Regions from separate parts of the Paenibacillus sp. FSL R7-0333 genome, predicted to be linked through region 4. Evidence: riboswitches for the same ligand, from Rfam matches in the RefSeq annotation. Region 4 holds a riboswitch; each other region holds the start of a gene.
What was found. A riboswitch is a leader RNA that binds a small molecule or an ion and turns the genes downstream of it on or off. The one in region 4 is predicted to bind cyclic di-GMP.
Positions count from the first base shown of each region.

Region 1: it holds a riboswitch for cyclic di-GMP, as region 4 does, so the genes downstream of both, MKY86_RS07240 (fibronectin type III domain-containing protein) here and MKY86_RS19330 (thiamine pyrophosphate-binding protein) in region 4, are expected to answer to the same signal.
Region 2: it holds a riboswitch for cyclic di-GMP, as region 4 does, so the genes downstream of both, MKY86_RS00850 (choice-of-anchor A family protein) here and MKY86_RS19330 (thiamine pyrophosphate-binding protein) in region 4, are expected to answer to the same signal.
Region 3: it holds a riboswitch for cyclic di-GMP, as region 4 does, so the genes downstream of both, MKY86_RS01665 (transglutaminase-like domain-containing protein) here and MKY86_RS19330 (thiamine pyrophosphate-binding protein) in region 4, are expected to answer to the same signal.

Region 1 is NZ_JBBOBZ010000001.1:1,755,602-1,763,249, reverse strand. It holds gene MKY86_RS07240 (fibronectin type III domain-containing protein) at 1-2,891, opposite strand, end outside; cyclic di-GMP riboswitch class I at 2,872-2,973, opposite strand; gene MKY86_RS07235 (MFS transporter) at 3,058-4,275, opposite strand; gene MKY86_RS07230 (hypothetical protein) at 4,357-4,902, opposite strand; gene MKY86_RS07225 (DUF350 domain-containing protein) at 5,032-5,451, opposite strand; gene MKY86_RS07220 (endonuclease MutS2) at 5,484-7,648, opposite strand, start outside.
Region 2 is NZ_JBBOBZ010000001.1:195,280-202,927, reverse strand. It holds gene MKY86_RS00850 (choice-of-anchor A family protein) at 1-1,687, opposite strand, end outside; cyclic di-GMP riboswitch class I at 1,769-1,861, opposite strand; gene MKY86_RS00845 (hypothetical protein) at 2,613-2,978, shown strand; gene MKY86_RS00840 (ASCH domain-containing protein) at 3,341-3,763, opposite strand; gene MKY86_RS00835 (YukJ family protein) at 3,861-4,610, shown strand; gene MKY86_RS00830 (hypothetical protein) at 4,589-5,737, opposite strand; partial or broken gene MKY86_RS00825 (cupin domain-containing protein) at 6,340-6,605, shown strand; gene MKY86_RS00820 (hypothetical protein) at 6,835-7,317, opposite strand.
Region 3 is NZ_JBBOBZ010000001.1:395,120-402,767, reverse strand. It holds rRNA gene MKY86_RS01675 (23S ribosomal RNA) at 1-2,751, opposite strand, end outside; rRNA gene MKY86_RS01670 (16S ribosomal RNA) at 3,003-4,563, opposite strand; gene MKY86_RS01665 (transglutaminase-like domain-containing protein) at 4,929-5,738, opposite strand; cyclic di-GMP riboswitch class I at 5,752-5,832, opposite strand; cyclic di-GMP riboswitch class I at 5,906-5,987, opposite strand; gene MKY86_RS01660 (class D sortase) at 6,113-6,766, opposite strand; gene MKY86_RS01655 (GtrA family protein) at 6,835-7,239, opposite strand; gene MKY86_RS01650 (glycosyltransferase family 2 protein) at 7,229-7,648, opposite strand, start outside.
Region 4 is NZ_JBBOBZ010000001.1:4,554,884-4,562,531, forward strand. It holds gene MKY86_RS19320 (helix-turn-helix transcriptional regulator) at 1-379, shown strand, start outside; gene MKY86_RS19325 (methyl-accepting chemotaxis protein) at 453-1,703, shown strand; cyclic di-GMP riboswitch class I at 2,205-2,301, shown strand; gene MKY86_RS19330 (thiamine pyrophosphate-binding protein) at 2,448-4,061, shown strand; gene MKY86_RS19335 (carboxymuconolactone decarboxylase family protein) at 4,112-4,492, shown strand; gene MKY86_RS19340 (hypothetical protein) at 4,644-4,994, shown strand; gene MKY86_RS19345 (3-oxoacyl-[acyl-carrier-protein] synthase III C-terminal domain-containing protein) at 5,134-6,126, shown strand; gene glpK (glycerol kinase GlpK) at 6,221-7,648, opposite strand, start outside.

The DNA.
Region 1 (7,648 bases), 2.8 Mb from region 4:
GAATAAACAATTGTTTGGGTCCAGCTTCCGACTCTGTTCTCATTCTTGGCCCGCACTCTGTAGGTATGCTCTGAATTCAACGGGAGCTGTGAATGAGTGAATTCAAGCTTCATTTCATTATCCAGCACGTCCCCATCTACCTCGATGTCATATCCTGTGGCCCCGGCCACTTTATCCCAGGTCACATGAACTGAGGTTCCTTCGACTTGCGCTATAAGGTTCTGGGGAACTCCAGGCGAAGTGTACACTGTAATGGGATCGCTCCATTCACTGATTCCATCATCATTCTTAGCACGTACACGATAACTGTGCTCGCTGTTAGATTGCAGGTTGTCATGTATATACGAATGATCCATGATGCTATTACTAAGGGTTCCGTCTATCTCCAAATCATACGAGGCAGCCCCTGATACAGCATCCCAGTTCAGATGAACAGACCGCTCGTCTGCTGTTCCCTGCAGCTTGGAGGGGACTCCAACCAGAGTAGTCTTCGTAACCACTTCGCTCCATGCTCCTGCTCCGCTGCTGTTCACCGCCCGGATACGGAATACTTTGGGCATGTTCGGATTCAGATCATTCTCCTGGTAAGTTAGCACCGGTCCTATATTCTTTGTGCTGTTATTAACCTCTATTTCATAACTGGTGGCCCCGGTTACCGGCTCCCATTCAAGAGTAATCGTATGGCTTGTTGCATTCATTTGAATATTCAGTGGTGCAGCCGGTAAGGTCCAATAAGAAGAAGTTATTGACCACTCCCCTTTGATGTCGCCACTGATTGCCCGAATACGATAGAAATGTTCGGTTCCCGGACTAAGCTCCTCCTTGGTAAAATCAGGTTCACTGCCGAGGACGGTAACCTCCTTATCAAATTCCACCTCATATCCGTCCGCATTGAACAGAGAAGGCCAGCCCAGTGTAATGGCTGAGTCTGTTGCACTTGCATTTACTGCAGGTATAGAAAAAGGTCTTAAAGATACAGAGGGCACCACTTCACGAATCTGCTGCCCGCTCTCCCAGAATAAGCTGGCCTGAGGATTCCCTATATCATTAGCGTATTCCATCTTCAGGTCATATTTTTTACCGGCTTCAAGCTGGATCGTGCCTTGCTCCACATGCTGCTTCGCTGTCCAGGCATCGACCAGGAGCTGATCATTCACCCAAAGTCTGACTCCACCTGACGTTTTAACCGAGAAAGTATATTGGTCAGTATAGTTAGGTTGAATCTGCCCAGTCCATCTAACGGAGAAGCGCTGGTCCGCTATTCCCGGCACACCCAGAACAGGTTGGCCAGCCAAAGAAATAGATTCATCTACTTTCACGGCCTTCTTGCCCGTGAAATCATTATTGCTGTAATACTCAGCCTTAAGGCCTGACAGAACATACTTCAATAATGTACGTCCTGCTTGCTCATTCCCCGTGTGAATTACAGGTCTTTGATTCGAGATGACATTACCGCCAACTGCAAATAATCCGCCTGTGTTGATATTCAAATGATTATTTATACTGACATTGTCCCGGACGAATAGATCTCCCTGGGCTACATTAAGTTCTGCCCTTGAGTTATTGGATACCACTTCTCCTACAGACATTTCCTCATCAACATTCATAGTTACCAGAGTATTGATGTTCATGTTGCCCTGTACTAATACCCGTTTCGCCGATAGATCCAGAGAGCCGTTGTTGTAAACCAAAGAACCGGCAAACAGCTCATTATCTACATGAACATTAGAGTTATTATTTAGATGCACGGTTCCCTGTACCCATAGGTCACCAAGATTCACATCCTGCGCAGGGTTGATAACATTAACATTCAACTCCGTATTTGCATTTAATCCTCCATGAAGGATTAACGATCCGTAAACTGTTATATTCAGACTCCGGTTCGTATTGATGCCATCTGCGATTAAGATGACAGGCTGTTCTTCACTTCCGAACGTAACACTCGATTCTAGATTCATCTGCCCAACTGCTATTATTGCAGGCTTGTTGCTGTTTGAGCGGATAGAGCTTTGAATCGTTTCAATATCAGCATTTCTTATTGCCACTGCATTTTTGCTAACCTGCTGTATTTGTTGTCCGATGGATTCTATTTGTTCGCGGATATGCCGGGAGATCTCTCCCTGCAGACCATTTACCCTGATAAACGGCGGAGCGTTATGTATATTGGTCATACTTCCAGACAGAAGAACTTTGTCTCCGGCAACCTTATTGGGTTCAAAAGGCAGGCGGATTTGAGGCGGGATCAAAGTGGGAGTGTATGTATTCACCAATGAAATATCTATGCTATTTAGAGCAGTCTCAATTCCAGTAGCATTGATTTGACTTAAAGTCAGTCTTCCATCTTCAACAGCAACCTTCTTCTTGATCGTTTTATACTGCCCTGCTTCAAGAGACAGTCCCTCCATCAATTTGACATTCTCTACGGCAAGTGAATTGTTGCTGCTGTATACAGAGTCACCTACGGTTACTGAGACTTCATAAGTACCATTGTCTAGCGCAATTTCCCACTTCCCATCCGGATGGATTCGTGTCAGGCTGCTTATGCTGGAGTCGTCGTATGTATCTCTTGAGACGGTTGCATCAGTATGATCTATGTTCCAGCCGTAGGAGTATTGGTTTTTGACGCTAAAAACGGCTCCAGAATCTGCAAGCTCCCCTTCCTGTACGGGAGTTTCAGCGGGCTGAAACCGGATTTTGAGCATACTGTCCTGTGCGGAAATTTTCATCCCTGAGAATTCCATAAAAGGGGCGAGAAATTGAGCCAGAATAATAAAACACAGTACCTTACATATCAAGCTTTTCCTATTTGTCATAAAAGACCTCCGCTCAATTAAAAAATCATTTAAAAAAGGGCGCAAAAAAACCACCGGAAAGAGCGGCCCGGCTGCCATTCACAGAGGGGTGTCCCCCTCCCTGTGATAAGGCCCGTGGCTTTGCGTCCCTGACTTTCGTACAGGTTTGCCTTTTTAGTTCTAATGGTTAATTCAAGAGAAATCATGTGTAATTCAATTCAATTACAATCTGTACTTACCTTGGCAATAATACCCTATATTTGAATCATATAATATTGTTATTTTTGTGAACATTCCAATTCAGCAACCCCCGCACCACCACCCAGCTCCCCAGCGGCGCGGCACCCAGCAGCAGCATGAGCAGAGTAATCGTCTGCGGGGACTGGTCCAGCGACAGTACGGCGATGAAGATCAGCAGGCCGAGGAGGCGGCCGCTCATCAGGCTAAGCTCCCTGAGCACTACCAGCTCCACACGTTTGCCGGCGCTCTCCTCGGACAAGCCCATCAGGTCGAAGCTGGTGGACAGCATCGGCAGCATATAGAGCGGCAGGCAGAGCGAGGTCCCGATTCCCATGATTAGTAGGGTGGTAAAGTTCACCTTCCACAGCAGCGGAAGCAGGAAGGCGATGAGCAGCAGACTGCCTGCCAGCATACCGCCGAGCCGGGCACGGGGCTTGAACCATCTGCCGGCCGCATAATAGCTGATCAGGGAGACGGCGGAGGTCAGCAGGGCGAACTGTCCCAGCTTGCTCTCCTCCTGTGCTGCAATATAAACGAGCAGACCGATGAGGAAGGAGAATACGCCTTCCCGGATGCCCTGGAACACTAGCGCTGCCGCCACTGGACGCCAAGAGCTGCGTCTGCGGGTAAGCTCGCGCCAGGGCTCCAGCCAGAGATAGGCTTCGCCGAGCGGCCGCTTGCGCAGGCCGAAGCTGAGCACAGCAGCAACCCCATAGATACAGAGCGACAGTATGAATACCATGCGGTAGCCTTGTCCGCCTTGCCAACGGGAGATCATCCAGCCGGAGACCCAGGGTCCGGCTATTCCCGTCAGGGAACCGAGCAGGCCCATCCACCCGTTATAGTAATCGCGGTTCTTGGCATCCGTAATCTCGAAGAAAACAATATTGAACGCCAGCCAGTACAGCCCGATGGATAGCCCGAGGACCCCGCCCAGCGGCCAAATGTAATGAATCGCGTCGCCCCGCAGCCACAGCACCAGCAAATAAAAAAAGCCCGATACGGCAATTCCCAGCCGTAGGGCATTCATTTTGTTACGCTCTTTCACCCACTTGCCGCCCAGCCAAAAGCTGAGACCCACGGCAAGCTGCTGGGCCACGGTGAACCAGCCGATCATGGCGAAGTTCTGCCGGCTTTTCCACAGATATACGTTGAGGAACGTTCCTGCAAGCACTGTAGCCAGAAGGTATAGCCCGCCTACAGCCAGAAGCAGCGCCGCTTGTCCCCGTTCTGAACCTCTCATGCTTAACCCTCCCTGCTCGTCCTTAGACACTTCATCTTTCAATATCATGTCCAGACGGCAGGGAAAGCATGAATCCGATCTTTATTCGGCTGAGGTGCTGAGATTGCGGACAAGCTGGATGCGGTCTTCCTGCGCCAGGCTGTGCTGCACATGGAAGCAGGAAGGACAGACGTACAGATTCAGCGCAAAAGGAGGCTTCAGCACAGCTGCACCGCCTAGCGCTTCCGGCGTTGCCGGGGTGAACCCGTCCACCTGCTGCGTACCGGAGTGAAGCATCAGCTCATGGCATTGCGGACATTCCGGCGCTTCCAGCTGGGCAGCCAGAATAGCGGAGACCTTGTCCTCATAACGTTTCAGATCATAGTCATCGCCGAACTGGCCCAGCGTACCCCATACAGGCACCACGCTATCCTTGTCGTCGTCATCCCACAAATTATCGTCGCTGATCTCTTCCTCCCCGGAAGCTTCCTGTGTATCCGGCTCTTCATCCTCCAGATCCTCTGCACCTATCGTCACTGTGCGGTAGCCGCTCAGCTCGTTGTTGCAATGAGGACAGGTATCCTCGGGGCCAAACTCCTCATCCCATACAATCTCGGTATGGCACCATGGGCAAACTGTTGTCTCCATCTGTATAATCTCCTTCGTTACTCTCATTCAATTCAATTCACCATTAAATATATAATGCCGGCCGCTAGAAAAGCCAGGGCGGAAATAAACAAAATCCGAACCAGAATCTTCATCATTCCTGCCCCCTATTCAGAATATGGCCGCGCCGATAACATAGGACAAGGATATGGAGAGCAGCATAGCTGTCAGTCCTACGGCCCGGTTATCCGCAGCAATCTCTTCATCAATTGAAAAGACCGGAGTAAAAAACTCGAACAGGAAGTAAGCCAGCAGCAGCAGCAAAAAGCCTACAACCGACCATTTCATCGTCTCATAGATGGATGCCCCCGCTTCAATGCTGAAGCGTAAGATGTTGCAGATTCCGAAGATTTTGCCTCCGGTTGCCATGGCTACGGCCACATTCCCCTTGCGGATCTCTTCCCAGCAGTTGTATTTCGTCACCATTTCGAAGAAGGACAGGAATACGACCAGCCCCAATATGGCGACAGTGAAGTAGCCTAGCAGCGCCCCCAGCGGATGTTCCAGCAAAAGATCAATATTATCCTGCACACTTTTCCCTCTTCCCTGCCGGACTATGGGCGCTACTCCAGTTCAGCTACCGTCACACCCGCGCCGCCTTCATTGTAGTTCCCGAGCCGATAGCTTTTGACATGCTTGTGCTTGCGGAGGTATTCCTGTATTCCTGTCCGCAGGACTCCCGTCCCCTTGCCGTGGATAATAGAGATCTGCCCCAAATTGCCGAGAAAAGCTTCGTCGATGAAGCGGTCCGTCTCCATTATCGCCTCCTCCAGGTTCGCTCCGCGCAAATCAAGCTCATTACGGATATTCTCATCGCGTGTACGCTTGACCGTTGTCGCCCTGCGCAGAGCCGGCGGAGGAGCATCCGGTGCGGAAGCCAGGAACTCCAGATCACTCAGATTGACCTTCATCTTCATGATGCCGAACTGTACAACAGCTTCCTTGGTGCCGCTCAGCTCAACCACAAGGCCCTTCTGATTCACATTCGCTACCTTAACTTCATCCCCTTGCTGAATCTTGCGCGGCGCCTTGACCGTGCTGCGCGGCACAGCCTTCTTACGCGGGGCAGGCTCTGCTTCATCCAGCCGGCGGCGCGCTTCGATCAGCTTATGCTCCTTGACGGACGCGCCTTCCTCCAGCGCCAGGCGGCGGAGGTCACTGATAATCTCCTCAGCTTCCTTGCGCGCCTTGGCCAGAAGATCGCTGGCATCCTTCTCTGCCTTCTCCAGACGTTTGTCGCGTGAGCCTTCGAGCTTCTCCAGCTCCTGCTGCTGCCGCTTGCGGAATTCCTCTGCTTCGCGACGAATCTCTTCCGCCCGTAAGCGTTCGTTCTCCGCAGTGAGGCGGTTCTCCTCAAGGGACGCAATCATATGCTCTACGCGCATATCTTCTTCCTTCACTTCACCGCGCGCATGCTCAAGGATCGCACTTGGCATCCCGAGGCGTTCAGCAATAGCGAACGCATTGCTTCGTCCAGGAACACCGACCAGCAGCCGGTAAGTAGGACTCAGGCTCTGCACATCGAATTCCATACTGGCGTTAATAACGCCTGCCCGTTCATAAGCGTATGCCTTCAATTCACTGTAATGTGTAGTAGCAACCATCCGGGATTCCGTCCGGTGAATATTCTCCAGAATCGCTATCGCGAGCGCAGAGCCTTCAGCCGGATCTGTTCCTGCCCCGACCTCATCGAGCAGAATCAGACTCTTCGGTGTCATCCTCTTCAGAATGGATATAATATTCGTCATATGGCTGGAGAAGGTACTGAGGCTCTGCTCAATGCTCTGCTCATCGCCGATGTCAGCGTAGATCGCATCGAAGACGCACAGCTGGCTGCCTTCCTCGGCCGGAATGAAGAGACCGGACATGGCCATCAGGCTGAGCAGGCCGATCGTCTTCAGGGTCACAGTCTTTCCGCCCGTATTCGGTCCAGTCACGATGATGGAGCGGTAATCATTGCCCAGTTCCACATCCAGCGGCACAACCTGCTCGGCGGGAATGAGCGGATGGCGGCCCTTGCGCAGGCGCAGGTATCCGCGGTCATTCATCCGCGGCTGGGTAGCCTTCAGGTCGCGTGCGAGCCGCGCCTTGGCGAAGATGAAGTCCAGCTCGCCGAGAATGTCGATATCATAAGCCATCTCCTCGGCAATATCGCCTACCAGCGCAGTCAGCCGGTGCAGGATGATCTCGATCTCGCGTTCTTCGCGCAGCCGCGTCTCCCGCAGCTTGTTGTTCATCGCCACAATGGATTCCGGCTCGATGAACAGCGTGGCTCCTGAGCCCGACTGGTCGTGCACAATACCGCCGAAGTGGGCGCGGTACTCCGCCTTGACCGGAATAACGAACCGGTCACCACGGATCGTCACGAGCTGATCCTGCAGCATCTTCGAGACCGAAGACGAGCGGATCATCGAATCCAGCTTCTCACGGATGCGCGTCTCTCCCCCGCGCAGCTCGCGGCGGATGGCGGCAAGCTCCGTGCTCGCCGAATCCATTACATCGGCGTTCTCGTCAATACACATGCGGATGGCATCCTCTACATGCTTCTGCTCCGACAGCAGATCACTCTGCGCGAAGAGGGCAGGAATGCTCTCATCGTCATGCATGGCATTCAGGAACCGCTTGACCCGGCGGGCCCCGCCAATTGTGTTACCTACCGCAAGCAGTTCTGCTGTGCCCAGCATTCCGCCAATTGATGCACGCTTCAGCGCAGGACGGATATCGGTCA
Region 2 (7,648 bases), 4.4 Mb from region 4:
TTGGTGTTGGCTTCACAGTCGGCGTTGGTGTGGCTTCACGGTCGGCGTTGGTGTTGGCTTCACGGTCGGCGTTGGTGTTGGCTTCACGGTCGGCGTTGGTGTTGGCTTCACGGTCGGCGTTGGTGTTGGCTTCACAGTCGGCGTTGGTGTTGGCTTCACTGTTGGCGTTGGTGTCGGCTTTACAGTCGGTGTTGGTGTTGGTCACCGTTGGCGTTGGTGTCGGCTTCACAGTCGGCGTTGGTGTCGGCTTCACGGTCGGCGTTGGTGTTGGCTTCACGGTCGGCGTTGGTGTTGGCTTCACGGTCGGCGTTGGTGTTGGCTTCACGGTCGGCGTTGGTGTTGGCTTCACAGTCGGCGTTGGTGTTGGCTTCACCGTTGGCGTTGGTGTTGGCTTCACGGTCTGCGTTGGTGTTGGCTTCACGGTCGGCGTTGGTGTTGGCTTCACAGTCGGCGTTGGTGTTGGCTTCACCGTTGGCGTTGGTGTCGGCTTTACAGTCGGTGTTGGCTTTGGAGTTGGAGTGCACACAGGTGTAGGTGACGGTTTTATGGTCGGTGTTGGCTTCACTGTAGGTGTAGGCGTTACCGTCGGTGTTGGCTTCACTGTAGGTGTAGGCGTTACCGTCGGTGTTGGCTTCACTGTAGGTGTAGGCGTTACCGTCGGTGTTGGTTTCACTGTAGGTGTAGGCGTTACCGTCGGTGTCGGCTTCACTGTAGGTGTTGGTGTTACCGTTGGTGTTGGTGTAGCCGTCGGTGTCGGTGTAGCCGTCGGTGTCGGTGATGGACTAGGTGTCGGCGTTGCGGTAGGCGTCGGACTCGGCGGCGGCCCCTCTCCCTCGTACATTCCAAGATGCATCTCAACCCCGCCGCTAAAAGATTTTGCAATCAGAGTCCCGTACAGCTCTGCTCCGGCATAATGAACATCCGCTCTAGGTGCGAGGATCGTCCCGAAGAATGAGGTATAAGCGATATTCACCTCAGAAGCTTCGTAAAAGTTGAACAATACCTGACTGGCTCTGCCGTTATTCATTGAAAAGCTCGGCACATTGACTGTAGACCCGCTTATATTAATAATCAGCGTGGCGTTCTGGGCAATGTTGAATTCGATATAGTTGGTCTTCGCCAGTGTCGAGGCATCCAAATGAACTACATTGAAACGATCCGGTGCACTGATCTTGAGCTGTCCATAATTGTTATTGCCGATCTCATTCGTGTCAGCCAAGGCCCCATACTCTGTGGAACGGGAGATCAGAATCTCCTGCTCGGCTGCAAAATCAATCGGGCTGGCATTTTTCTTCCCGCCTTTGATGTTGACACCAGGCTCATTGGCTGTAAAGCTATCCCCAAATACCACATTTCCATAGATCTCTCCACTGCCTGAATGTACAAAATTCTTACCGGCCACAAGTACATCCGTCGGTGAAGCATCCCTGTATGCCCTAGCTACTCCGTAACCTCCGGAGAGGGTAATGTCCCCTGCCGCTGCCAGGCGGCCTTCAATCTGATCATTGGCTTGTTTAAAATCCCCGAGGATAAAAGCATTAAAATTCCCTGCGACCCCCAAAACCGGTGTTGGCGTATACGGCACCCCTGAAGCTGCTCTGACATCCGTCCCCCACGTAAAAGCACTGGATACGGTCAATAGGCCCGCCATAATGATGGCGGCTGTTTTACGTACTCCTTTTTTCAATAGTCTACACCTCCTAGTTACTATTCTATGAATCTGTCACACGACTATAACAACAAAAAGACCGCCACGAAGGGTTAGCTTCACGGCGGCCGGACGACCCTAGCCTCAACTTTAGAGACAGTAGATTCCTGACTTTGCGTCCCGTTCTTTCGATACGGTTTGCGTTTGTACATGATTTCGGTATGCAATTGAGATTTGCTTATGTAAGATCATTGTTGAGTCTATGACATTTGTTACTTTTGTACTAATTTCAGTTTATCCGCTCCCCCACCCTGTTGTCAATCCGTTCCCAGTATATTTTTTGAAATTATTTTTGCGACGGTTGCTCATTGATCCCTTGTACCATAAGGGTTCGGGGGCGAGTCTCTTTTTTATCTACTGACGAAAAAAGTCGAGAAATCAGAGGATTGACTGTAGCCGTTTATCTCTCTTACCTATAATAATATTAATTTGTATTATTTAAATTTGATGCATTTGTCCTATTTTATCGCCCTCAGCCCACCTCTACTCATCATCTGCTCCTGTTCAATGAAATTTTACCTATTTATGGGCAGCTCAGCTCGAAAAAAAAGTGCCGCCCATAGGGACGACACCTGCTAATAGAGTTCATATATTTTGAATAAAATGTCGCCTAGGCAGACCCGAACAGCTGAACCCAGCCAATCATCGATACCCAGAGCGGAACACTTAGAATGATCCCGAATACCAAACCACGGCGGAGGCTTCCTTCATGACTCATTGCCATTCTCCTTTGAGCTGATTTATTTTTTCAATCTTTAATATTTCAATTTTAATATAAAATAATTCATCTTATTTTTTTGTGAAATATATCACATTATTTGAGTTAATTTATAAAACCCATTGATTATTTTTTGAAGGATGAGTTACAATGCGAATATACGTTCTCTTCGAGGGGTTGAGAAGGATGCAAAGAGTAGAGAGCCAGGACAACCTGCTGGTCAAATCCTATATTTTGCTGCCGCTTATTCTATCCGCCTTCGAGCGCGATGCTTCTGCTATAGCCTCTGAGCTGCGCACGCCTGCACCTTATCTGGAGGTAATCCAGTCGGCCGCTCATGCCGCTTCTGCCGATCTGCGGGAGGTCCGTGCCGGGATGCGCGCCCGTGGTCTGAAGGTCTATGAACAGCAGCGGCTGGAGACGGGTGTTGAAGCCAAATTTGTCTGCAGGGGCTATCACGAACGGATGCTGCTGCTGGATGATGTGATTGCCGCCCAGGCCACTCTGCATATGCGCAGATATCTGGGTATGGAGAAGATGGAGCAGCGATAACAAAGAAGCCTGCCGCAAGCGGCAGACTTCTGCATGAAATGATCACCCGGATGCGGCTACATTAACAACGTCCAATACCCCAATGTGCCGCATATCACCACCACAGCTACCGGGTACAGGATTCTCCGGCTTACCTGATCCCTGAACGCAAGAAACAAACAAAGCATACAAAGCCATGCAATTAGAAGGCTTCCCATCTATTATGCATACGCTCCTTCCCGGCATTCCTGCCCCTCTCCAGCGGTAGACCGCCTCAGAGCACAACTCTCCTTATATATAGGAAGATTTCCCGCCGAATATCCCAATTATACCAGCTGACAGCCAATCTGGAGCAATTTTTCTGCACATGGCCGTCAAGAAATTCACAATTCCTCTTCCACAACAGGATATTCCCAGAAACCCAGACGTCCCTTAGCAGGTATGGGATGTACCAGCGGAACAACCTCCTCCAGCTTCCAGGCATACCTTCCTTCGGCATAATTACCGAATACATATTCATTGCCACCCGGCCAGCCTTGCTGCGCAAGCTCCGGCGTCACCTCACAGCAATCCGCAATGCGGCTGACTGCAATGATCTTGCCGGTTGGCAGGTTGTCCGCAGTGTAACCGTAACGTGCCAGCAACGACTGATACGGCTCCATCCGGCAGATCGCCTTATTCACCTGCATCCCAGCATGAATGGCTAACTCTCCCCGGTGGGCGGTCCGCCAGGTCCGGGTTTCGATTTGTTTCTCTCCCAGCGCAATTAACGTGGCCCACGGCTGGCGTATGGTCAGGCATTTCATAATGTAGCTTGCCTCCTCTGATGAACACCTTTTTACTCAGAATTACTATGGCCTTCTATGGGAAACATTAATAGCTAAGAAGGGGGACTGACGAACTATGGGTAACGGATTAGATCAAGGGTACGGGGTATTAAAATGCAAATTATCCAATGAGGATAATGTCTATAAGCTAGGTTACAAAAACAATCATATTCAGGTGCTGGTTGACGTTGAAGACGATGACCACAAAAAGTATAGATTGGCCATCAACATCCGATCAAGCAATAAAGCCGAGCATTTACCGGAAGACACTGCCAATCAGGTGCTGTATTATGTGGGCGAAGATTTCAAAGCGGAAGAAACGGCCCGTTGGCTCACGCTTGAATCCGGCTTCACGAAGATCACCAGGCATAACCGGAGCCTTGCCCTTGATTATATCAGGGGAAACCTGGTGATTCCCAGTAAGATGGTAGCTCTGCCTAATACGAACCAAGATGACAAGGAAGACAATGATCCCCACAACAATTTTTATGACAAAATAACTTCTTATATCGAGGAAGCAAGAAAGCAGAGTGCTACCCTGTATGTGTTCGGCGAACCCTGGGGACCTGAGGATAAATCCGATAAATACTTCGGCTTCTCCCCTGGACAGGGGGTTCATAATATTCATATGAACCAAGGCAATGCAGGCGGGTACGCCAGTGAAAATGGCACGTGGCAAGACGGCGGAGTGCTTATTCATTTCGAGAATGAACACAGATGGGTGGCTATCTTCCTGGCCTTCCAGTCCCAATCCTGGTGTACTAACGACCAGGGAGATGCCACCAAGCCGGTTAGTGAATGTAATCATACCAATGCTTTGTCATGAGCCAACACCAACGCATTAACCGCTGATACGGTATCCTTGGCATCCAGCTGTTCATCCAGCTTCAAATGAAGTTGTAAGGTAGCGACTGTTGAAGGGTTAACAGAAACGATAAGCTCAACCTCATGAGATGAAAGCACCTTCGCTTGCAGGATTTGCAGCCAGGGGATAAGATCCGGTAACGCTTTATCCTCCGAAGGACCGGTCTCCATGCCATCCACCCCAATAGGGGAATGCCCAGCGAAATACTCAATTCTGAGCACAGCATCAGAAGGGGGACTGTTCCTCTTCAAGGTCCTAGCCGCTTCGAGCTGATGACGGGAGGTTTGTTTACGACCGATAATTATATTCCACAAAACGATACACAGAGAGGGGATGAAGAAGCAGAGCGCCGCCAACCAACCACTGGAGGTCTTAAAATAGACGGCAAAAAAGAGGGCTGCGGATAGAATCGCAAGCAACCAGATGTAGAGCTCCTGCCTCCATTTGGACTGGCGCTTCCCGGATACTGGAGGAATGGACTGTGCTGGCTGAATATCGGTAGCTTGCTCCGGTTGAGCTGCCGTTCGTTCCCTCCTAGGCAAATGCTCCCCATTCAGCATATAAAAGTTACCGGCTGCTCCCTGCCAGACCTTCTCCTGCGAGGGATGCGGCGACTGCCAGAGGGTAACGTATTCTTGAATGTCTTTTAGATACAAGGCGGGATCGCCCGTGAATGAGAAATATTGCGAAAGCTCCAGATGAATAACGGGAGCAGAATAACGCTGTACATGGGTCGATAAGGTTTCCAGCCACTCATGTACAGGAGTGGAAAGCGCTGGGAAATGGGCCAGCGTGCCGGGTAAACTCAGGCGCAATTGCTCTGCAGCATCCGCCCATGGAATCTGCCATTGGAAGGCCTCTGAAAAATGTACCCACTCAGGCAAATCCTCCACATCCGGTTGGTCCATGTGGGGTTGAATCTTGCTCCAAGCTTGCATAAGCTGTCTGCTATAGCGCTGGAACTGGTCTTGGCTGACCAGACAAAACCATATTGGAGCGAGAAAATTATTCGTTTCGAAAGCTGTATTCTCATAATTAATCAAATCTGTATCGGCACTGGTAACACACAGGAATGTCCGGTTTCCCATATAAGATCCTTGCCTCCTAGCATCCAACCCTATGCTCCCCACTTTACTTAACTAAAGGTTAGAAGAATGGTAGATGTTGATGCTTGCATAGAAAAAAGGCGCAGTTCCAAAAAAACGGAAACCCGCGCCACTATCGACTTTGTAAGATGCTGGTGAAGGGAATTGAACCCCCGGCCTACGCATTACGAGTGCGACCCAGCATAGATTTATAAGGTTTTCCTGGGGTCTGTTGGGCAATAAATCGCGTGTTTTAAGCGTATAGTTACTTCTAAAGTATTGTTGATATTTGGATTGTTAGAAGATTGGTTAGAAGTTTTGTTAGAAGAAAAACCGCAACGTAACGCTACCTTAACACCACGTTCCCGCTGGAATAATACTAAGTATTGGGGCCAGCATATCACTTCTTCCTAAATCTCCTTGAACATGAGCGTCCTTGTGTTAACACGTTTATTATAAACGTCTTTAACCTTCCATTGAAACGAAGGAAGAATCTAATTGTAAATTCCTTATGCCTGCAGCCCATTTTTGCAGGTTTTGCACTCCTTTGTATAGGCAAATGCATCTGACTAAAGTACACACAAAATCGTAAGAGGAGAATGAGTATGTACCATAATTCATGCCACCAGTATCAATTGCATTACCCTATGCATAACAATTGGAATAACAACTATCAAACATATCAGCCTCAACATTATTATAATTGTTACCCCTATGGAAAAATAAACTTAAGAGATTATAGACAATGTCCACTTGTAGTGAATATTGACCAGGTAGCAAAGCAAAACCAAACTTACCGTACTACTTTATGGACAGGGAAACATTTCAAGTGACTTTGATGAGTATCAATGTTGGCGATGATATCGGTTTAGGTAGGGTAGCAGTTCTAACTGCAACTCCATGAAAATGCACCTCGCATAGTTGGTTTGATGGTTGTAGGGATACCTCCATTTTACCATTTAATGCAGCGGTACATTTTTGTTTCTTTTATGAAATTGATAGCTTTTTGAACAGGCTCTTAAACTATATGTGTATGAGAGCTATTGTAATTCCACCATAAAACATCCCAATTAGAGAAAGAGTGATTCATATAATAACTTCTATGATTCTCCTACGAACTTGTTAACTTTTGATGCAAAAGAATCCCAGCTTGTATCATATCCTACACCATAATTCCACCCGTTAGAACGCAGCTTTTGACCTAAAAGGATGTAATCGGCTCGTTGCTTATCGTTTAGGCTAACATCAAAAGTAGTGTCACCAACCTTGAACTCATTCATGTAATCGTACAATTTCATAAGGATATCTTCTCTATCCTTATGTCGTTCCATTCCACTGTGCAAGATAATTGAATCGATGGCATCATCTAGTTTCTGTGTAACAAGAGTTTCATTTTTCCAATTATTATCTTGTTGATACTGTATAGTTTCTTCAAGTTGAGCTAGATCTCGTTGAATGTAAGCATTCAATAATTCATATTGCAAATCTTCATTTCTGCTGACACGTTTCTGATTCATAAATAATGCAGCATTCCCGAATAGAGAAACTACTAAAATTACTAAAATCCAGTCTTTTTTCTTCATACTTTCTCCAATCCCTCCTGAGATATTGTCCACTTCAATAATAAGCAATCAAACATCTATGGCTGATGCGGGATAAACTAATTGTTCCCTTGAATGTACAGTTTAACACACTACTGTGTTTCTATAGTTCTATTGTATTCGCCCGCTAACGCCTATACGCCCATAAAATCAACCAATACATAAATTTAATAACCATTCCCTCCATAGCATTATAAAGAATTAATAAGGGATTCATAAAATATCCATATTTTGTAACATTATTTTTAAGTGTAATTCAGCAGATCAGTTCATAATATCCTCTTTGTGATTATAAGATCAACCAGTTCTTTCT
Region 3 (7,648 bases), 4.2 Mb from region 4:
GACGTTCTGAACCCAGCTCGCGTACCGCTTTAATGGGCGAACAGCCCAACCCTTGGGACCTACTTCAGCCCCAGGATGCGATGAGCCGACATCGAGGTGCCAAACCTCCCCGTCGATGTGGACTCTTGGGGGAGATAAGCCTGTTATCCCCAGGGTAGCTTTTATCCGTTGAGCGATGGCCCTTCCATGCGGTACCACCGGATCACTAAGTCCGACTTTCGTCCCTGCTCGACTTGTAGGTCTCGCAGTCAAGCTCCCTTATGCCTTTGCACTCTGCGAATGATTTCCAACCATTCTGAGGGAACCTTTGAACGCCTCCGTTACTCTTTAGGAGGCGACCGCCCCAGTCAAACTGCCCGCCTGACACGGTCCCCGTACCCGCTAAGGGCACTAGGTTAGAACCTAGATACGATCAGGGTGGTATCCCAACGGCGCCTCCGCAGAAGCTTGCGCTCCTGCCTCCACGGCTCCCACCTATCCTGTACAGATCGTACCCAAATTCAATATCAAGCTGCAGTAAAGCTCCATGGGGTCTTTCCGTCTTGTCGCGGGTAACCTGCATCTTCACAGGTATTAAAATTTCACCGGATCTCTCGTTGAGACAGCGCCCAAGTCGTTACGCCATTCGTGCGGGTCAGAATTTACCTGACAAGGAATTTCGCTACCTTAGGACCGTTATAGTTACGGCCGCCGTTTACTGGGGCTTCGGTTCACAGCTTCGGGTTTAACCCCTAACCGCTCCCCTTAACCTTCCAGCACCGGGCAGGCGTCAGCCCGTATACTTCGCCTTACGGCTTCGCACAGACCTGTGTTTTTGCTAAACAGTCGCTTGGGCCTTTTCACTGCGGCCCCCTCGGGCTATTCACCCTACCGAGGCACCCCTTCTCCCGAAGTTACGGGGTCATTTTGCCGAGTTCCTTAACGAGAGTTCTTCCGCGCGCCTTAGAATTCTCTTCTCGCCTACCTGTGTCGGTTTGCGGTACGGGCACCTTCTCCTGACTAGAGGCTTTTCTTGGCAGTGTGAGATCATGACCTTCGCTACTATAATTTTCGCTCCCCATCACAGCCCAGCCTTACGATGTGCGGATTTGCCTACACACCAGCCTCACTGCTTAGACGGACATCCATCAGTCCGCGTCACTACCCTCCTGCGTCACCCCATCGCTCATAGCGGATTACGGTGGTACAGTAATTTCAAACTGTTGTCCTTCGACTACGCCTGTCGGCCTCGCCTTAGGTCCCGACTTACCCTGAGCGGACGAGCCTTCCTCAGGAAACCTTGGGCTTTCGGCGGATCAGATTCTCACTGATCTTTTCGTTACTCATACCGGCATTCTCACTTGTATACTCTCCAGCGCTCCTTACGGTACACCTTCAACGTATATACAACGCTCCCCTACCCCAGGATCGACTTCACTCCAGCTTCGAAGTCTGTGTTTATCCCCTGAAAGCATTTAGCCATTCACCCCTTCGGATGTTTCACGGCATCAATGTCAATCTGGATAAACACGCCTCAAAGGCGCAGTGAAGTCGATCCTAGCCATAGCTTCGGTGGTGTGTTTAGCCCCGTTACATTTTCGGCGCAGAGTCACTCGACCAGTGAGCTATTACGCACTCTTTCAATGGTGGCTGCTTCTAAGCCAACATCCTGGTTGTCTGTGCAACTCCACATCCTTTCCCACTTAACACACACTTGGGGACCTTAGCTGATGGTCTGGGCTGTTTCCCTTTTGACAATGGATCTTAGCACTCACTGTCTGACTCCCGGCAAGAAGTAAATGGCATTCGGAGTTTGACTGAGCTTGGTAACCCTTGCGGGCCCCGCACCCAATCAGTGCTCTACCTCCACCACTCCATTCACCGAGGCTAGCCCTAAAGCTATTTCGGGGAGAACCAGCTATCTCCGAGTTCGATTGGAATTTCTCCGCTACCCCCACCTCATCCCCGCATTTTTCAACATGCGTGGGTTCGGGCCTCCAGTGCGTGTTACCGCACCTTCACCCTGGACAGGGGTAGATCACACGGTTTCGGGTCTACGTCCACATACTTAGTCGCCCTATTCAGACTCGCTTTCGCTGCGGCTCCGGCTTCTCACCTTAACCTTGCATGTTAAACGTAACTCGCCGGTTCATTCTACAAAAGGCACGCCATCACCCATAAAGAGGGCTCTGACTTTTTGTAAGCACACGGTTTCAGGTTCTATTTCACTCCCCTTCCGGGGTGCTTTTCACCTTTCCCTCACGGTACTGTTTCACTATCGGTCGCCAGGTAGTATTTAGCCTTAGCAGATGGTCCTGCTGGATTCATACGGGGTTTCACGTGCCCCGCACTACTCGGGATCCGTCTCGGAGAGAACACAGTTTAGGCTACAGGGCTTTTACCTCTATCGCGGGCCTTTCCAGACCTCTTCACCTACCATATTCCTTTGTAACTCCATGTGAGACGTCCCACAACCCCAAGAGGCAAGCCCCTTGGTTTAGGCTGTTCCGCGTTCGCTCGCCGCTACTGACGGAATCACTATTGTTTTCTCTTCCTCAGGGTACTTAGATGTTTCAGTTCCCCTGGTCTGCCTCTGCGTATCCTATGTATTCAGATACGAGTAACTGCGAATTACCACAGCTGGGTTTCCCCATTCGGACACCCCCGGATCAAAGCTTGCTTACAGCTCCCCGAGGCAGTTTCGTTGTTCGCCACGTCCTTCGTCGGCTCCTGGCGCCTAGGCATCCTCCGTGTGCTCTTAGTAGCTTAACCAATGTGTTTTCCGTTAGGAAAATCACGGTAGCAACTAATAACTATTTCCACTTGCTTACACAAGTTTCAGCTAAAAGATGTTCTAAAACGCAAATTCGTTTCGGTATCCAGTTTTCAAGGATCAAGTTTCTTACTTGAGAGCTTAAACTCTCAAAACTGACCAACGAGTGAGTATTCGAACCCAAGGGTTCTATTGTGGAAGCTTAGCTTCCGATTTGAATGTCTTCATTGCAGAAGACGATTCTCCATAGAAAGGAGGTGATCCAGCCGCACCTTCCGATACGGCTACCTTGTTACGACTTCACCCCAATCATCTACCCCACCTTCGGCGGCTGGCTCCCTTGCGGGTTACCCCACCGACTTCGGGTGTTGTAAACTCTCGTGGTGTGACGGGCGGTGTGTACAAGACCCGGGAACGTATTCACCGCGGCATGCTGATCCGCGATTACTAGCAATTCCGACTTCATGCAGGCGAGTTGCAGCCTGCAATCCGAACTGAGACCGGCTTTGCTGGGATTGGCTCCACCTCGCGGCTTCGCTTCCCGTTGTACCGGCCATTGTAGTACGTGTGTAGCCCAGGTCATAAGGGGCATGATGATTTGACGTCATCCCCACCTTCCTCCGGTTTGTCACCGGCAGTCACTCTAGAGTGCCCAGCTCAACCTGCTGGCAACTAAAGTCAAGGGTTGCGCTCGTTGCGGGACTTAACCCAACATCTCACGACACGAGCTGACGACAACCATGCACCACCTGTCTCAACTTTCCCCGAAGGGCACCTGATGCATCTCTGCTTCGTTAGTTGGATGTCAAGACCTGGTAAGGTTCTTCGCGTTGCTTCGAATTAAACCACATACTCCACTGCTTGTGCGGGTCCCCGTCAATTCCTTTGAGTTTCAGTCTTGCGACCGTACTCCCCAGGCGGAGTGCTTACTGTGTTAACTTCGGCACCAAGGGTATCGAAACCCCTAACACCTAGCACTCATCGTTTACGGCGTGGACTACCAGGGTATCTAATCCTGTTTGCTCCCCACGCTTTCGCGCCTCAGCGTCAGTTACAGCCCAGAAAGTCGCCTTCGCCACTGGTGTTCCTCCACATATCTACGCATTTCACCGCTACACGTGGAATTCCACTTTCCTCTTCTGTACTCAAGTCACCCAGTTTCCAGTGCGACCTCAGGTTGAGCCCAAGGTTTAAACACCAGACTTAAATAACCGCCTGCGCGCGCTTTACGCCCAATAATTCCGGACAACGCTTGCCCCCTACGTATTACCGCGGCTGCTGGCACGTAGTTAGCCGGGGCTTTCTTCTCAGGTACCGTCACTCCGGTAGCAGTTACTCTACCGGACGTTCTTCCCTGGCAACAGAGCTTTACGATCCGAAAACCTTCATCACTCACGCGGCATTGCTCCGTCAGGCTTGCGCCCATTGCGGAAGATTCCCTACTGCTGCCTCCCGTAGGAGTCTGGGCCGTGTCTCAGTCCCAGTGTGGCCGTTCACCCTCTCAGGTCGGCTACGCATCGTCGCCTTGGTGGGCCGTTACCCCACCAACTAGCTAATGCGCCGCAGGCCCATCCCCAAGCAGCAGATTGCTCCGCCTTTCATTCTTCTCTCAGGAGAAAAAAGAAATTATCCGGTATTAGCTACCGTTTCCGGTAGTTATCCCAGGCTTGAGGGCAGGTTGCCTACGTGTTACTCACCCGTCCGCCGCTAAGTCTGAAAGGAAGCAAGCTTCCTCTCAAACTCCGCTCGACTTGCATGTATTAGGCATGCCGCCAGCGTTCGTCCTGAGCCAGGATCAAACTCTCCAAATTGGTATTTAGAAAGAGCGATTGCTCATTTTGAAACATCTGACGAGAATTTACATTCTCTAATTTTGGATCTCACCGAAGTGATTTCCCACTCACTCGTTGTTCAGTTTTCAAAGATCAAGCTCGTTGTTAGTGTCGATGTTGTCGCCACCAGCAACTCTTATAATATATCACGTTCATCTGAGCAATGCAAGCTTTATTTTTGAAATCACTTATTTAAGTAATCTCTCATTTCCTTTGCCGCTCCAACAACGCTTATTTATAATAACCTATCCTTCTATTAAAAAGCAACCTTTATATAAATAAAAATAACCCGCTTAATGATTAAGCGGGTTATTCTCAGATAATGCTATAGTTCACAGCTATTCTTAGTAGAATTTCGCTGCAGTATATTTGCTTGCTAATTTGACCAGTTCTGTTGATGCTGTTTTCTTACCCAGACCTGCATCTACTGTAGTATCAATCGTCACCCATTTGCCGTTCAGGAACACTTCATTCCAGGCATGGTATGAAGTTACATAGCTTGTATTCCCCATAACCAACTTGGTTGGAATCCCTTCACTGCGGAGCATAGTAGCGAACAAGGAAGCGTAATCGTAGCAGATACCTTTGTTGGTAGCCAGTGTGGTGTCGTTGTTCGGAATATAATCTGTGCTTACGCTGTTGGCCAGAGAGTAGTCATATTTCACGTTAGCTACGATGTAATTGTAGATAGCCTTAACTTTGTCTGCATCTGTGGTCAGACCCTTTGTAAGCTGTGCTGCCTTTTGAACGGATTTATCGGAAGAACTCCACTTTACATTCTGTACAGAGCTCAAATATACGGCATTCACATTGCTCATGGAGAGAGATACAGTCTCGGAAGATAGTACTTTGTATTTGTTGCCGGTAGTATTCTCAAGAACGGAGACCTTGTAAGAGCCATTACCTTGTTGCAGCGGGAACGTCTCGGTCGGTTTGGAAGTGTATAAGTTGTAAGTATAGCTGTTATTGTCCTTGGTAATCATGAGCTTCATCTTCTTGTCCTTAGGAACATCGTACGAAACCCCGATAATCCCTTGATCAAGTTGTCCAACATTTAACCAGCTTGAATCTGCATTTGCCGCTTGAGCAGTGCCTGTCTGCACGGAAGTGACGATCACAAAAAGTGTAATCAGCATTAAATAAAACTTCTTCATGGATAAAACCCCTTTCGGTAGCTGGCTGCCATTCTTACGGGAAGGCCCTTTAGCTTTGCGTCCCTACCTTTCGATAGGTTTGCCGTTATCGTATAAGCTTTATCTGTCCAATCTACTACCACATAATGACAGATTCAGAATGAAAACAAACAAAAAAAGCCTCTTCATTCGGTAGCTGGCTGCCATCCATGACGGGAAGGCCCTTTAGCTTTGCGTCCCTACCTTTCGATAGGTTTGCCGTTATCGTGCATTAGCTTTTGATAGTTCTATCTTACCATATCCATCTCTATTATCAAGACCCAATTGCTAGATTTCACCACAAATATACTAAAATTTTATGTTTTTTCGACCTTTATCGCCTTGTCCTGATAGAATCAGGTCAGCTTCGCATGAATGATGAGTCTGTGGGTCGGATTGACAAGCGGATCACAGGTAATGAGGGTCAGAATCTTATCATCATCCTTACCCTTCAGTACTGAAATATCGGTAGGCTCTACAATAGATACATCATATACAACATATTTGTATTCCTGGCCGCTTGTAATAACAGTAATGGCATCCCCTTTACCGACCTCGTCCAGTCTGTTGAACAGCCGCCCTGCCGTTCTTGACCGATGCGCAGCAATCGCTGCATTGCCTACCGCGCCAATCGGAGCTGTCTCCTTCATATGCGCCGCTGCATGCTTCATATTGGTCTTGGTGGCGCCCTCCAGTACAGGCAGCTTCAGATCGATTTTATCGATTTCAATAATAGCGGTGATCTTGCCTCCCACTTCAATCTCGGGCGCTGTAGTGGGAACCGGCTCTTCCGCACCAGACTCTTCAGCCAGCAGCTGGGTGACTTCCGCATAGGGCTTGCTCAGATCCTGGCTGGCAGGAGCCGTAGCCGAAGGAACGATTTCACTGTAGGCCTGTTCAGCCTCTTCCAGCAGCTTCTGCTGCTGACGGTCCTCGTACCATTCGCTTCCTTTGGGGTAGAGCATAATCAGGACCCCGGCAAGTATAATCAAATAGGATAACTTCCGCATGACAATCGCCTCCGCAATATAGAATAAGTGCTTTCCTCCGCAGAATACGGGGAAGATATACGCTCTCTTTAGAATACCCACTTCCGGCTTCCAAAGAAATTAATGATTACTGTAATAAAGGTAACCAGCACCTTGGCCATCAGCACCTGGACTCCCAGCCGGTCAGTCAGTAGATGAATCAGCAGCACCGAAATGCCCAGCACCAGCAGATTCAGCACCATAAATCTCACCAGCTGCATCCGGTCAAAGCCGCCATCCCCGCCTCTGTCCCTTCCCTTGAAGGTCACCTTCTTATTCCAGACAAAGCTGTTGGCCGTCCCGGCACTGTAGGAAATAATCTGTGCAGGGGTGTTAAGCATGCCCAAGGAATGCAGCAGAGTAAACACCGCAAAATCTATGAACGTGTTAAGCAGGCCCACCGCATTGAATTTCAGAAACTGGATCATGCCTGCACGCCAAGCCTTATCTTGCATAATCGCTTTCCTTCCGCGTGTCTTCAGCCTCTGTCTCCGGGTAGCCTCTGGTCTCGCTTACGATATAGAGTGGTCTATCCTTCGATTCGTCATAGATCCGTCCAATGTATTCCCCAATCACGCCCAGCAGCATCAGCACAATGCCGTTAAACAGCAGGTTCACCCCGACAATGGATGCCCAGCCCGGCACGGTCCAGGAGGTGAAGACTTTCTGGAATAAGACCAGAAACAGGTAGATGAAGCTGGAGAAGGACAGGAAGAAGCCGACATAAGAGGCAATTTTGAGCGGCTTGTGCGAGAAGGAGGTGATTCCGTCGAGCGCAAAGCGGATCATTTTTTTGAGCGGATATTTCGTCTCCCCGGCGAAGCGTTCCTCCCGCACATATTCCACCATGGTCTGCCGGAAGCC
Region 4 (7,648 bases):
GACCTACAGGGTCTCCAGAATCACTGAGGCCAAAGTCACAGATGAGTCTTTTGAGCAGCCGGAGGATTTCCACCTGTCTGAGTACTGGGAGACCTCCACCGCCGCATTCAAGTCTGCCTTGCCCAGGTACCCCTCCAGCCTTCTTGTAAGAGAGCAAACGATGAAGGAGCTGCAGAAGGAGCGATACGTCGCCCTGTTGCACCAGGAGCCTTCTGAGGCCCCGGGCTGGATCAGGGCCGAGGCCGAGTTCAACACGCCGGAGTCTGCGTGCCGGATCGTCCTGTCCCTGGGTCAGGGCATCAAGGTGACAGCACCGCCTGAGCTTGCGGATACGGTTGCTGCGGCTCTGCGTGAAGCGGCAGCATTATACGATTTTTAATAATAGACCAAATGCACTAGTATCCCCTATAATATTACAATACACATTATTATTTATAGGGGGACTTTACATTATGGACTGGATGAACAAGCTGCCGTTGAAACAAAAAATCGTCACCGGATGTTACCTGGTTGCCGCTTTATTCGCTGTCCCTGTCTTAATCACGCTAATCCTCATGGACAGGCTGCTCATCGGCATTATTCTTGTCGCCGTCCTGGCAGCGCTGACTTACCCGCTTGCGCGCTTCATTGAGAGAACGCTTACATCTTCATTTGAGGATATCTCCAATGTGACGCACACGATTGCCAAAGGCGACTTCACCAGCCGTGCCGACGAGAATGGCTCCATGGGCGACATCAGCCGCTCCTTCAACACCATGATTGACAAGCTCAAAAAAATCCTCACCGATGCTTCACAGATTACCCGTCAGGTTATGGACGCCAGCCGCGGGATTGAAGACAAGAATCAGAACCTGAAGTTTGTCATGGCGCAGGTGGCCTCCTCCTCCAATGAACTGGCTCTCGGTGCTAACGAAATCTCGGTGGATATCGCTGATATGACCGAATCGATCAAGGATATCGAAATCAAAGTCTCCAATTATACGAATTCCACCAAGGAAATGAATAAAAGATCTGTACATACGCTGGAATTGGTAGAACAGGGACGGCAATCGGTGGATACCCAAGCCGAAGGCATGCGCAAGAACATCCAGGCTACCCAGAAGGTGGCGGATACTATCGAAGCCCTATCGCATAACGCACGAGGCATTACGATGATTACCAAGACGATTACCGAAATTGCTGAACAGACCAATCTGCTGTCGCTCAATGCTTCTATTGAAGCCGCCCGTGCAGGCGAGCATGGCCGCGGGTTCGCCGTTGTTGCCCAGGAGGTCCGCAAGCTGGCCGAGGAATCCACCGCTTCAACCAAAGAGGTGTTCGGTCTGGTACGCAGCATCGAAGCGGATATCAAGCAGGCTATCGATAACATCGCCATCAATGAAGAGGTAGTCCAGGTGCAGAATGAGATGATTACGGAGACAGCCAACATTTTTGCTCAAATTGTGCATAGTGTCCAATACATAACCGAGCAGATTGCCTCCTTTTCCGCAGAGAGTGACCTTATGCTGGAGAGCGCGCTCAAGATCTCCGGGGCGATCGAGAATATCTCAGCCATCACCCAGGAGACCGCCGCAGGGACGGAAGAGGTATCCGCAGCGATGAACGAACAGATTCATGCTCTTCAATCCGTAGCTGAGGAGACAGAGAAGATGACCTCCGCGGTCTTCAACCTACAAAAAACGATTCATATTTTCAAATTTTAACCTCAGCACAAAGAGACACGCCTGCGGAATTTTCTGCGGGAGGTGTCTCTTTTTTTGGGCAAAACAAAGATTGTTATGTAATATTCACAAATTGTTGAAATTGTGCATAAGGGTAAAAACCGTGCTTTGCACTTCTTTACTATAGTCGTTCTATTGTCATAGCTTGTCTATAAGCTAACATCTCACATCACTATTACTTAAGTCCTATCACCGAAATTTGTAATGCTGTATATCTAGTGAATTCTTAATGTTTTGCAGTAAATCAGGAATGTAATGAGTCTTTGTGCTCACTTCCCACATTAATCAACCTAAATGGCCATTTGCATTTTAAGACTTTAGTCTTCCAGGGACAACCATTTTCAAAAGTTTGAAAATCCAAATATTTAGCCATTTTCACTCCTGAATATTCGCCAAATTCCGAGTTTCTTCTCACAGGGGTTATTGACAAAAGAGGAGCAAGGAATATATTGTAAAGGAAAATTCTCCACAAATTCATTTATAACCGCATACCGGCAAAATTCACCGAAAGGGAATGACGCAAAGCCATGGATCTACAGTCTCATTTCTGAAGTGGGATCATGACAGCCAGGTTGCTGAAAAACTGTGAACGCCTTAGGTTTCGCGTTTGATTATGGTGATTCGTGCAACAGACCTGTGCTCCAATGGTGAGTACAGGTTTTCTATTGCTGACGTATACAAATAACAACTTGCGGGGTGGATGTTCTGAAGACAGTTGCAGATTATATGGCGGAAGCATTACGCAATCTGGGAGTCACTCATTCTTTTGGAATCATAGGCAAGTCTATTTGCCCCATCGCTTTGAAAATGGTTGACTACGGTATAGAGTTCATCCCCGGCCGGCACGAATCCAGCTCCGGCTTCGCCGCCGGCGGTTATGCTCTGAAGACCGGCAGTCTCGGGGTAGCCTTCGGCACCTCCGGTCCGGGGGGAACGAATCTGCTCACCGCAGCAGCGCATGCCAAGGCCAATAATCTTCCCGTCCTCTTCATCACCGGACATCAGTCCATCAAGGAGCTGGGCATTCCCCAATGTCAGGATTCCACTTCCTACCTGGCTGATTTGGCGGATATGTTCCGGCCGGCCACCCTCTTCAGCAAGCTCGTTGAACGCGGCGATCACTTCAGCACGATTTTCAACCATGCCCTATCCATCGCCCTCGGTGACCAAAAAGGCCCAGTCCATCTCTGCATTCCGTTTGATGTGCAGACAGAGCGGCTCGCGGAATGCCGGATTGTTCTGCCGGAACGCGAGGGACTAGTCAGTTATCAGAACTATGACCGGGTCATCTCGGCGATTAATCAATCCGCTAGGCCGCTGATCATTGCCGGTAAAGGCGTCAACCGCTCAGGTGCCCATCAGGAACTGGTTCAGCTGGCCGAAACCTTCAACATTCCTGTAGTCACCTCTCCAGGCGGCAAAGGTGCAATAGCTTATGATCACCCGCTCTACCACGGTCCTGTCGGCGTTGGCGGCTCCTCGCACGGCGATGAATTGCTGAACAACAGCGACCTGTTCATTGTTCTGGGCTCTCGTCTGAGCGACATGACCATCTGCAACCTGAAGCCGGAGAATCATCCGCAGCAGCTGATCCAGTTCGATGTAGATCCAACCTTTGTCGGCAAAATACTGTCCTCATCCACCATCGCTGTCGGCGGGGACTTAAGGGACAACCTGGCACTGTATCTTCAGAAGCTGGACCCCTCTACGGTCACCAGGCATGAAATCACAATCTCCAATGCTTACAATGACGAGTTGCCCGTGCTGGCGGGACTCTCTCTGGCTTCGGTAATGAGCACGATGAGCGACTTGATTCCTTACAACAGCAGCGTTTTTGTAGATGACGGCAGCCACGGGTTCAATGCTGTGAAATGGTTCAATGTCCGCAGGCCCGGCAGCTTCATATTCGATGCCTACTTTGCTTGCATGGGCAATTCAATTGGCATGGCGATCGGCGCCAAGACGGCTTCTCCCGGAGAGACAGTCTTCTGCATTACCGGTGACGGCTGTTTTATGATGCTCGGAACTGAAATAAACACAGCCGTTTGCAAGGACATTCCGGTGATTTTCATTGTGGTGAACAATAAGCAGCTGGATATGGCGCTTAAGGGTATGGAGAAAACGACCGGCCGGATTGACGGTACGATCTTCGAGGTTCCGATGGATGCCGTGAAATTCGCCGAATCGCTGGGTGCAGCCGGCTTCCGCTGCGAGACGCAGGAGGAGTTCGCTGCCGCAATCCGCGAAGCTGTGGCACTTAACAAGGCAGCTGTCATTGAGCTGCTGACTGACCGTGATGAAATGCCTCCTACGGCCCACCGCACGCTGGATCTTACGTAAGGAAGCCGTATCCGCACACCTTTTTTAACCTACTATCAGGAGGACATATCGTGAACAAGAACATGAACAGCGGACTCGATCATTTCACTGATCTCTCAGGAGATTATGGGGCCAAGGCCCTGGCTCCGATCAAAGAGCATTTTCCGGAATTAGCCGAATATATCATGGGCAATGCCTATGGCGATATTTTTCAGCGGACCACGATTGGCTCTGACTGGAAGGAGATCGCGGTGATCTCGTCGCTGATTACGATGGGACAATATGAACAGCTGGGGGTTCATTATGTAATGGCGCTCCGCGTTGGCATGACCGTCGAGCAGATCAAGGGTGTGCTGCTGCATCTGACGCCTTGCGTCGGTGCCCCCCGGGTGATTTCGGCCTTTAATGTGCTGCTGGATACCCTGGAGGAGATCAAAGAAAAATCTTCATAAATCTACAAATTTCGACTTTTGATTGCACGTTTCAGTATGATCTGGTTATAATGAAGGCAAAATATCCCAAATCAAATTGCGGTTTTGTCGAATAGAGTCGCAGGAATAACGTTTTGGAGGTATTGGAAATTACACTTAGGGAGAGATCAACATGGGACAATTTATTTTGAAGACAGATACTGCGAAGAAAGTAATCAATATTGAGCTGGAGGGAACCTTCTCTAACGAGGACGGGCTCAAATCTATACAGGCTTACCAGCAGACTATTAACCCGATCAGCCCTGCTGAATATGCACTAGAGATCGACTGCCGCAAGCTGAATGTAACAGCTCCTGATGTTGTACCGCTGCTTGAAGGCTGCTTCATCATGTTCAAGGCTGACGGCTTCCAGAAAGTGAGTCTTACCCTGGAAAATAACCCGATCCTCAAAATGCAGCTGGCACGCCTGGGCCGCAAAGCAGGACTTGAGAATCTGGAGATCACTTCAACCGTACAAGCTTAATAAATACAAATTAAACCTAAATCAGCCGCTTGAAACGCACAGGTTCATTCATTAAACCGACTGCTAATGCCGGAAGAGAGTTTTGTAAGAAGCAGATTCGTGAGAAGTATAGCTAACAAAACTTTAGGAGGTCTGTACTATGGCGGGGATTCGCATTAAGGACATTGATATCTACCATCCAGACAAAAGAATCGGCAATGACTTTTTCATACAGCATTTTGACGATAAAGGTATTGATATCCGTGGACTGCTGGCTACTCTAGGCCGTGAAAACCGCTACAGCATCGACAGCCCGGATGAGAATTCCCTGACAATGGCTTTTGAAGCCGCAAGTAATGTTCTGGAGAAGACCGGTCTTACCGGCCCTGACATTGACCTGATCGCTTATGCAAGCCAGACCCCTGAATATATATTTCCTACGAACTCATTGATGATTCACCGCCTGATTAACGGGGCTTCGCATACCATCTGTATTGACAGCAATGCCAACTGTGCCGGAATGACCGCCTCGGTTGAGCAGGTCAGCCGCCAGATGATGGCGAACCCGAGAATCCGCCGCGCCCTGGTCATCGGCTCCGATTACGTGGCACCGCATGCGGACAAAAATGATCCGGTGTATTACGCGAACTTCGGTGATGCCGCTGCCGCTGTTATTCTGGAGCGCGATGAGCATTCGGTCGGCTTCATTGACTCTATCTACCAGACAGACACCTGTGTGTACGGCAACTCTCTGTTCCCGGCAGAAGGCCTGGCTAAGCTCGGACGCACCGGTGTTGCCGCAGGAGAGTTCAATGTGAAGTTCATTCCATTCGATGATTCCATCTGTGTGGATGCCGCTTCCGAATCAATCAACACTCTGCTGAGCAACAACGGGATTGCCCCTGAATCGGTCAAGGCTGCCTGCTTCTCACAGCTGTCTCTTCCGAACATCCAGGCCGTCTCCGGCAAAACCGGCATTAACCCTGAGGCCGCAGTCTACATAGGCGATGAGTTCGGCTATACCTCGACCAGCAGCCCGTTCATTGCCCTTCACAGAGCCGTCACTACCGGGCAGCTTGAACGCGGAGACAAAGTTCTGTTCTGGACCGTGGGCGCCGGATGGCAGAATGTCGCATTTGTAATGGAGTACTAATCTTACCGTTCACTTCTGTTTCAGAGTAAGCAAACGGCCCGCAGCAGAGTTTCTGCCTGCGGGCCGTTTCTGTTCTTAATGCCTCTACTCCGCTCTAAAATCTGCCTTCGTGCTTGCCCTCATGCTTCTCCCAGCCCATCGTGCGCGACACAGCATCCTGCCAGGCACCGTATCTGCGTTCCCGCTCCTCCGGCTCCATCTGCGGCGAGAAGACCTTCTCGGCCGTATTGAAGCTCTCCAGCTGCTCACGGGTCCATACCCCGGAGGTAAGTCCGGCTAGCAGCGCAGCGCCAAGTGCTGTAGTCTCCGCGTAGGTTGTACGTGTCACTTCGCTGCCCAGAATATCGGCTTGGAACTGCATCAGCAGATTGTTGCGCACCGCACCGCCGTCTACCCTCAGGCCGGTGAGCGGCATGCCGGCATCCTTCTGCATCGCGTCGATGACATCGCGGGACTGGAAGGCCAGTGATTCCAGCGTCGCCCGTACCAGATGTGCGGAGGTGGTGCCCCGCGTCAAGCCGAATATGGCGCCCCGCGCATACATATCCCAGTAAGGCGCACCCAGGCCGGTAAAGGCCGGCACCACCACAACTCCTTCACTCTCGTCCACCTCGCTGGCCTTCTCTTCCGAGTCGGCGGGCGCGACGATCAGCCCTAGCCCCTCCTGCAGCCACTGCACAGCCGCTCCAGCCACGAAGACACTGCCCTCCAGCGCATAATAGAGCTCATCGCCCATACCCCAGGCTACCGTGGTCAATAGGCCATGACTGGATGCCACAGCTTCAGTGCCTGTATTCATAAGGATGAAGCAGCCTGTTCCATAGGTGTTCTTGGCACTGCCTGCCTCCAGGCAGGTATGACCAAAGAGCGCTGCCTGCTGGTCCCCCAGCACCGACCGGATAGGAATCTCCAGACCGAACCACTGCTGGTCACAGACACCGAAATCTCCGCCCGACATCCTCACCTCCGGCAGAATGGACGGCGGAATACGCAGCGTGTCCATCAGCTCTTCATCCCACTCGCGCTTATGCAGGTTATACATCATCGTTCTTGAAGCATTAGTAACATCTGTAGCGTGTACCGCACCCCCGGTCAGCTTCCAGATCAGCCAGGTGTCTACCGTTCCCGCCAGGAGCTCTCCCTTGCCCGCACGCTCTCTTGCTCCCGGTACATGGTCCAGAATCCATGCCAGCTTGGTCGCCGAGAAATACGCGTCGATGACAAGCCCCGTCTTGTCCGCAATGACTCCGGCCATCCCCTGCGATTTCAGCTCCTCACATTGGTCTGCTGTCCGCCGGTCCTGCCAGACAATTGCCGGATAGATCGGTTCGCCTGTAATTTTATCCCAGATAAGTGCAGTCTCCCGCTGGTTGGTAATGCCGATTGCCGTGATGTGATCAGCCGGTACGGAGCTTGCTGCAATGGCATCTCTGGCTGCGCCAAGCTGGCTCTCCCAGATCTGCTCCGGGTCATGCTCCACCCAGCCCGGGCGGGGAAAGGATTGCCGGATCTCATATTGCCC